DNA from 2 places in the Roseovarius arcticus genome. Region 1 is predicted to be linked to the other one. Evidence: riboswitches for the same ligand, from Rfam matches in the RefSeq annotation. Region 1 holds a riboswitch; the other holds the start of a gene.
The links. Region 1 has a riboswitch for thiamine pyrophosphate ahead of thiM (hydroxyethylthiazole kinase). Riboswitches for the same ligand answer to the same signal wherever they lie in the genome.

Region 1 (4,167 bases):
GGCATCCGACGCTGGTTTTTCCTGACCGGCGAGGAGAAAGAGCGCGTGATTAATCCAGCGTATCATGCGCCGACCGGTCAAGTCGGGCGACCAGCCGGGGCCGCGCCCTTTTCCGTGCCGCTCAATCCAACTTTGAGTCCAGTTTTGCGCGCAGACCCGCGCGGGCGCGTCCCCAGCGGCGGCCAGATCATCCAGCCAGCCAAATCCGTGCGCCTCGGCGGCAAATGCGGCGCTGGGCGCGTCCAGGTCCCACGGCGCCGTATCGAGGCTATGCACCAGATTCCCGGCAAACATAAAATTGCCCGCCGTCAGCTGCCGCCCGCGGGCAAAGCTGCCGATCGTGCGCGGCTCGGGCGAGGATACGAAAGCGGTCGCAGGTCGCGCCCATGCCGCGCGCCGCGCCGCGATGCGGTTTTGCAGCCTCGTCCATTTCGCGCGGATCGTGCCTTCTGGTGCCATGCGCCTCGTCTCCGGACGCTCTTGGTGGCGCCGCCTCGGGCGGATCATATCGCGCAGCCACGCCCAAGTCACCGAAGGATTGCTAAAATCGGATCAGGTGCGCAGCAGCGCGATGTAGAAGCCATCCATGCCGCCCAGATCGCCCCAGTAATCGGGGCGCAGCCGTAGCCCGCCCTCTTCGGTAATCCAAGCGGGGTCTATCCCGGGCAGATTAAGCGCGGCGCGGTCCACTGATAGCGAGGAATGGCGCACCAGCGCCTCGTCGATCTGGCATTCGCCCTCGTCCGGCAGCAGCGAGCAGGTACAATAGAGCAGTCGGCCTCCCGGCTTTAGCAAGCCCAGCGCGCGGTCCAGCATCGCGGCCTGAAGCGCGATCAGATCGCCGATTTCGGAGCCATCGCGCGCGTAGGGCAGGTCGGGATGCCGCCTAATCGTACCGGTGGCCGAGCACGGCGCGTCCAGCAGGATCGCATCATAGCTGCCCTCATGGGTCAGTGCGTCGCCCGTCACGAGGCCCGCGTTCAGCCCCGTGCGCGCCAGGTTTTCGCGCACCCGCGCCATCCGGGCGTCTGATATATCCAGTGCTGTCACATCTGCGCCAGTCGCCGCCAGTTGCAGCGTTTTGCCGCCCGGCGCGGCGCACATGTCCAGTACAGCCTCGCCCGGCAGGGCGGCCAAGACGCGCGCGGGAATCGCGGCGGCGGCGTCCTGCACCCACCAGTCGCCGGCCTCGTAGCCGGGCAGCGCGCTGATCTGGCCCGCGTCTTGCAGCCGGACCGACCCCGTCGGAAGCGCCGTGCCACCGACAGCCTGCGCCAGTGCGTTTGCATCGCCTTTGGGTGTCAAATCCAGCGGCGCGCCTGCGAAATGTGCAGCCTCAAAGCCTGCCACAGCGGTGGCGTCATACGCCTCAGTCAGGGGGCCGCGCAGCCAGTCGGACAGATGCGGCACCGGTAGATTGGCCCATTCGGCTGGGCCATCGGCCGCCACTTTGCGAAGTACGGCGTTGACCAGCCCCTTTAGCCGGGCAAAGCGCGCATTTCCTGCGATCAGGCCCACACATTCGTTAACGACGCCGTGCGCGTCACCGCCATGGCAAAGCTCTGTCGTGCCCAAACGCAGGATGTTCATCACCGGCAGGGGGGGCGGCTTGCGTAGGTGTTTGGCCAGAAGCGTGTCTGCCCGCTCCATACCTTTGAGGGTTTGCGTCGCGAGGCGCTGGGCGCGGGCGCGGTCCGGCGCCTGCAGCCGGTCCAGCGCGCCGGTGGCCAAAAGTTCGGACATCTGGCGATGCTCGCCCAATATCTGGTCCAGCAGGTGGGCGGCGGCGGCGCGCGGCGATGGCGTGGGCATGTCGTATCCTTGCTGATTGGCGATTGCGGCGTATATCAAGGGTACGCTCGCAAAGGAACCCATGCCATGACAGACCGCCACAATACGATTGCAAAGCAACCCACCGATTTGCCACCCGCTGCGCAGCGCGCGCTGGCCGAGGCAGAAGAGCGCCGATTGAAAGCCGATGCCACCGACCTGCCCACCGAACTGGGCGGTCGCAAGGATGGGCTAGAGGCCGTGCGCTATGGCGATTGGGAGAAGAAGGGTATTGCGATCGATTTCTAGCCCTTGACGCTGCTTGTGCCGCTGCGCATCCTGCCCTTGTAACAGGGGCGCCCGCCGCATGGTGGGCTGAGATGCACCCTTCGAACCTGAACCGGATCATGCCGGCGGAGGAAGTTGCGCGCAGATCGGTCCCGTTTAGGGACAGACTTGCGGCATGTCCCCTGCCTGCGAAGGGGAGCTAAGATGAACGACGCAGGACAGTATCTGGCGCATATGCGCGCCCGCGCGCCGCTGGTGCAAAATATCACAAATTATGTCGCGATGAACGTCATGGCCAACATCATGTTGGCCGCAGGCGCCAGTCCCGCGATGGCCCATGCTCAGCAGGAGGCGGCAGAGTTCGCTGGTCTGGCCGATGCGCTCAGCGTCAATATCGGCACGCTTGACCCTGAATGGGTTGTGTCGATGGAGGACGCCGCGCGCGTAATGAACGCAACAAACAAGCCATGGGTGCTGGACCCCGTTGCCGTCGGCGCGACCGCTTTGCGCCGCGATGCCGGCGCGCGCCTGCTTGCGTTGAAGCCGACCATCATTCGTGGAAACGCCTCTGAGATCATCGCGCTCGCGGGCTTTGAGGCCGCGGGCAAGGGCGCCGATACCGCAGACACGGTCAGCGACGCCGAGGACGCGGCGCGCATTCTGGCCCGCCAGACGGGCGGCGTCGTAGCTGTAACGGGCGAACGCGATTTTATCACAGATGGGCAGGCAGCCTACCGCGTGGCGGGCGGTCATGCGCTGATGCCGCGAATCACGGTTTTAGGCTGTTCGCTGACCGGAATCGTCGCCGCTTTTGCGGTAGACCAACCCGCATTGCCTGCGACGGTCGGCGCGCTGGCCTACTATGGCGTTGCGGGCGAAGTGGCAGGCGAGGTCGCCACTGGCCCGGCCAGCTTCCAGGCCGCCTTCATCGACGCGCTCTATAACCTCGGGCCTGAGGAAGTATCCGACCGCGCGCGAATTGAGGTCGTATGAGGCTAAATAAGCGGCAACTTGGCCCGATTTATTTCGTGACTGACGCGGGCGCGCCTGCGACCGTGCCGGAGCAGGTGCGCGCCGCTCTTGCCGCAGGCGTGCGCATCATTCAACTTCGCGACAAACACGCCAGTGATGCGGAGTTCGAGAAGCTGGCAGCTGCGCTGCTGCGCATCACGAGCGCCGCAGGCGCGGCTCTGATCGTCAATGACCGTGTCGACGCCGCGCTAAAGATCGGGGCGAACGGCGTGCATCTGGGGCAGGGCGACGGGGACGTCGCTGCCATTCGCCGCCGAATCGGGCCTGATATGATCCTGGGGTTGTCGGTGGAAACGCTGGCGCAAATCGGCTCTATACCGCAGGATAGTGTCGATTATCTTGGCGTTGGACCTCTGCGCGCGACAGCGACCAAGCCGGATGCGGCAGAGCCTTTGGGCATTGACGGCATGGCCCGGATAATCGCGGCCACGCCGCTACCATGCGTTGCAATCGGCGGGATAAAGCGCGGCGATGCGGCGGCCATTCGGGCGATAGGTGCGGCGGGCATTGCAGTCGTCTCGGCCATATCGCAGGCGGCCGACATGGAAGGCGCGGCGCGCGCCCTGATCGCAGAATGGGGCCCGGCATGATCCCCAATATCTTGTCCATTGCAGGCTCGGACCCGTCGGGCGGGGCTGGCATTCAAGCCGATATAAAATCCATTTCTGCCAATGGCGGCTATGCCATGGCTGCGATCACAGCGCTGACCGCGCAGAACACACGCGGCGTGCAGGCCGTGCGGTTGATGGATGCAGATATCATCACAGCCCAAATTGCGGCGCTCCGCGAGGATATTCGCATCGACGCGGTCAAGATTGGAATGCTGGGTGGTGCCGTCCTGATTAACGCGGTGGTAGATGCGCTTGCAGGGCTGGACGCGCCCATCGTGCTGGACCCGGTCATGGTGGCCAAGGGCGGTGATCGCCTACTGGAAAGCGATGCGGTTAATGCGCTGCGCAGCCTGCTATTGCCAAAAGCCGCGCTGATCACGCCGAACCTGCCGGAGGCGGCCGATCTACTGGGCTGCGCCGAGGCGCTTAATTTGGATGAAATGACCCGCCAAGCGGACCAGCTATT
Region 2 (4,167 bases), 3.5 Mb from region 1:
GCCCCTGCCACACCGCGAGCGCGACGAGGGTGGCAGCAGCGGCATTGGCGGCGCGCCTCATGGGGCAGCTCTCAGGGCGGCCAGTAGCGCACCTTGAGCTTCTAGCGTCTTGGCGTCGTCAACTGCGCGCGGCGGCACGCCCGGCGGGACCGGCCATGGCGCGAGGCCGCGTTCGTTGAGGATAAGGATGGCCTCGCCCAGACGCGCGGCCTCGGACGGATCGTGCGTGACCATGAGGACGGTGTGATGGTTCAGCAACTGCGCCGTCAGATCCTGCACCTGGGCGCGGGTGCGCGCATCCAGCGCCGAGAATGGCTCGTCCAGCAGGACGATGGGCCGGTCCTCCATCAATGTGCGGGCGAGGGCGGCGCGCTGGCGTTGCCCGCCCGACAGCTGAGCGGGCGGCTTGGCAGCGTGCTCTATCAGGCCCACCTGCTCCAGCAATGCGGCGGCGCGTTCGGACTGGGGATCAGTGCCGCGCAAACGCGCGCCCAACATTACATTATCTAGAACGCTCAGCCACGGTAGCAGAAGATCGCTTTGTGCCATCAGGGCCACGCGCCCTGTCAGCGGGGCGCCGTCGCTGGCAGTAAGCGTGCCGGTCAGCGCCGCCTCGTCGGCGATACCTGCGATCAGGCGCAGCAGCGTGGATTTGCCTACACCCGATGGCCCCAGCAGACAGGTCCAACTGCCCGGCGCAACATTAAGCGTGATCTGCGGAACAAGGGGCGCATCGCCGATGGCAACATGCCCTTGCAGGAAAATGCCCGGCGCGCTCACCCCGCGAGACCCATGTCCCAGAAAGAGACCTCTAGCCGAGTGGCTGTGGCGAAGCGGTGCGATAAAGCCGCCCAGCGGGGGCTGTCTTGTGGCACGTCGCCAAGGCGGCGCAGAATGGCCGCGTCCAGTAGTGCGCCTGCCTCGTAGCAGACCTGCTGGTAATCTGCGCCTGCGTAAGTGCTGATCCAGTCCGCATAGGGCGTGTCACATTTTGCCGCCGCCAGCCGCAGACCGATCTCTCCATATCCCATTACGCAGGGCATCAGCGCCGCCAGCAGATCCAGAAAATCACCCGAATGACCTGCATCCAGCACATAGCGCGTATAAGCGATGTTCTCCATCGCCTCGGGCGCGGCGAAAAGCGTCGCTTCGTCTATGCCCTCGGCTGCGCAGGTGGCGACGTGCAGTGCGATCTCCTCGTTCAGCAAGGCATCAACTATCCGAGCGCCAAAGCGCATTTCCTCGACCGTCTCGGCCTTGGTCACCGCTAGTGCCCATGCACGCGAGAAGTGGATGAGAAACACGTAGTCCTGCACCAGATAATTCAAGTAAGCGGCGCGTGGCAGCGTGCCGTCCTTCAGCCCCTCGACAAACGCGTGGTGCGTATAGGCCTGCCAAGGCTCTGCCGCCTCGGCGCGCCACGCAGAGAAGGTCGCGCCATACACCTGCGTGCCCTTATCAACGCGCACCGGGATCTACGGCCAGTTGCGATAGCGGGCGGATACCGTCGATAAGGCCTGCCTCGCTCATGAACTTCTCAAACCCAGTGTAGCGCGCGACGTCGACCGCCGCCGGACGCAGGGCAAAGCGGGGGATGGTGTCGACCCAAGCGCGCGAATTCAGCTCATCATCCAATTCAGTGGAGGTTGACTTGAAAATCTCCCAGCTGTCCTCGGGGTGGTTGACGATGTACTGCGTTGCCAGTTCGGTCGCCCGTAAAAACCGCGAAATGACTTCAGTATCCATCGTTTCGGGGTTGGCGACATAGATCAGCTCGTCATAGGGCGGCACACCTTCCTCCTCGATAAAGAAGCAATGCCCGGGCACGCCCTCTATATCCATCTGGTTCAGCTCAAAATTGCGGTAGGCGCCGATGACGGCATCGACCTGCCCCGACATGACCGACGGGCCAAGCGACCAGTTGACGTTGATCAATTCGACATCTGCTAGGGCAACATCGTGGGCCGACAGGATGGCGGTCAGCAGCGCCTCTTCGACGCCGGCAACGGAATAGCCTATCTTGGCCCCTTTGAGGTCTGCGATCTCCTTAATCGGGCTACCCTTTAGCGTCAGCAGGCAGTTCAGCGGGCTGGCAACCAGCGTGCCGACGCGGATCAGCGGCAGCCCCTCGGCCACCTGCATATGCAATTGCGGCTGGTAGGATACGGCTAGATCGGCCTGCCCTGCGGCCACCATCTTTGGCGGGGCCGACGCGTCGGCAGGTGCGACCACCTCGACCTTGAGACCGGCATCGGCGAAATATCCGCGCTCCTCCGCGATGATGATCGGGCCGTGATTGGGGTTGACGAACCAGTCAAGCACAACGGTCAGCTCGTCCTCTGCGAGGGCGGGCGTTGCGGCAAAAAGGGCGGCGGCGAGGGCGATGGCTTTCATCGGTGACTTTCCCGTATCTGGCTGCCATGGCCCGTGCGACCTGGGCGCCGCGATAGAGTGCGGTCCCGTCGCACTGCATAGCCGCGGTGCAATGGTTGGTCAGATGGCGGAGCGGGGAGATACAAAGATGCGCGCGGCGCGGGCGCGCCGTGCAATGTCTCCGTTCCCTACGCCGGTACTGACCGGATCAGGTTCGATGGGTCGGCATCTGCGCCTCTCAGCCCCGGCAATGCGGAGCCCCCCAACGGATGTTGCCAAACCTAGCTGCGCGGCGGGGCGAGGGCAAGCGGGTATGCGCCCTATTGCGCGGGTCCACCGATGGCCGCCTTATTCGGCCGTTCATGTTCTGGATTGAACGCGGTAGGATGCGAAGAAACCTCAGGCGCCGCTGAAACGAGCCGCCGCGACTGTAACCGGAGAGCCGCCTATGATCCGTCCATCCCAGTCTGCCACGACGCGGCTGTCATATGCCTTCGTTGGGGCTGTCGCCGGTTTATCGGCGTGGTTTTTGATCGAGATGGTGGCGGATCTGGTCGGCAATGCGCGCCTTGTGCTGCTTTTGGTGTCTGCGGGGCTGGGCTTCTTTTCGATACTTCTCGCGCTTTTGGGGCCGGTCCGCCTGGTACCGGCGGCTGCGGCGGCCACGATAATGGCAGTCCTCTCCGCGGCCCTGCTGCTATGGGCCAGTTTCCGGCACGTAGATGTCCGCGCATTTTTGGACCATGGTTATGGTCTGGCTGCCTACTTTTACCTTTTGGCCATCGGGACACCTTTTGTAATCGCTGCGCTGCAACGGCATGGCGGTTGGCGGCATTATGGGATGCTCTTTGACGCGGCGTGGGAGCTGGTGGTGCGCGGGGCCGCCGCGTGGCTGTTCGTCGGCGTCGTCTGGGGCGTTCTGCTGCTATCAAACGAACTGTTGGGGCTTGTCGGGCTAAACATCATAGAGGACCTGATCGAGATCGACGCTATGCCCTATCTCATTAGCGGGGCCGCGCTGGGTCTGGGAATCGCGATCGTGCACGAATTGCGCGAATACGTCTCGCCATTCTTGGTGATCCAGTTGCTCCGCGTGCTGCTGCCTGCGCTGCTGGTGGTTTTGGCAATCTTCGTTCTGGCGCTGCCGGTACGGGGCCTTGGCAATCTATTTGGCCAGTATTCGGCAGCGGCAACGTTGCTGGGCGTCACGGCTGCAGGCGTCACGCTAATCACGACGGCAATCCACCGCGACAATGACCTGTCGGTGCAGGGGCCAGTGATGCGCGGCGCCGCTTGGGGATTAAGCCTTATGCTACCGGTGCCGGCCCTGCTCGCGCTTTGGGCGGTGTGGCTGCGGGTGAATCAGTATGGGCTGACGCCTGACCGTGTTGCCGCGTTGATTGCTGCCGGAGTGGCGACGATCTATGCGCTGGCCTATGCGGGGGCTGTCATTCGCCGGCGTGGCTGGCGGGCGAGGCAGCGGCACGTGAACCGCTGGATGGCCCTCGTGTCGCTGGCCATCGCCGCCGCATGGCTGACGCCACTGCTGAACGCCGAGCGTCTGTCGACCGCCAGCCAATTGGCCCGCTATGAACGCGGTATCGATAACGATAAATTGGCGCTGTGGGAAATGGCGCATCTCTGGGGCAAGGTCGGCCAGCAAGGACTAGCCCGGCTCAAGGCAGATGCAGAGGCCGGCGGCGATGAGGCGCTGGTGGCGCTGATTTCCAAGGCTAATAGGATCGAGAGTAAGTGGAACTTTGAGGCTGAGCAGGGCGATGCGGATATCTCGAA

Region 2: it holds a riboswitch for thiamine pyrophosphate, as region 1 does, so the genes downstream of both, MK6180000_RS01035 (ABC transporter substrate-binding protein) here and thiM (hydroxyethylthiazole kinase) in region 1, are expected to answer to the same signal.

Annotation. Positions count from the first base shown of each region.
Region 1 covers NZ_SZZN01000001.1:3,750,379-3,754,545, forward strand. Annotated here, with positions in the region: gene MK6180000_RS17955 (heparinase II/III family protein) at 1-459, opposite strand, end outside; gene MK6180000_RS17960 (RsmB/NOP family class I SAM-dependent RNA methyltransferase) at 553-1,812, opposite strand; gene MK6180000_RS17965 (DUF1674 domain-containing protein) at 1,879-2,079, shown strand; TPP riboswitch at 2,113-2,209, shown strand; gene thiM (hydroxyethylthiazole kinase) at 2,263-3,051, shown strand; gene thiE (thiamine phosphate synthase) at 3,048-3,680, shown strand; gene thiD (bifunctional hydroxymethylpyrimidine kinase/phosphomethylpyrimidine kinase) at 3,677-4,167, shown strand, end outside.
Region 2 covers NZ_SZZN01000001.1:213,488-217,654, forward strand. Annotated here, with positions in the region: gene MK6180000_RS01020 (ABC transporter permease) at 1-61, opposite strand, end outside; gene MK6180000_RS01025 (ABC transporter ATP-binding protein) at 58-780, opposite strand; gene MK6180000_RS01030 (TenA family protein) at 777-1,469, opposite strand; gene MK6180000_RS01035 (ABC transporter substrate-binding protein) at 1,459-2,394, opposite strand; TPP riboswitch at 2,542-2,648, opposite strand; gene MK6180000_RS01040 (DUF4153 domain-containing protein) at 2,822-4,167, shown strand, end outside.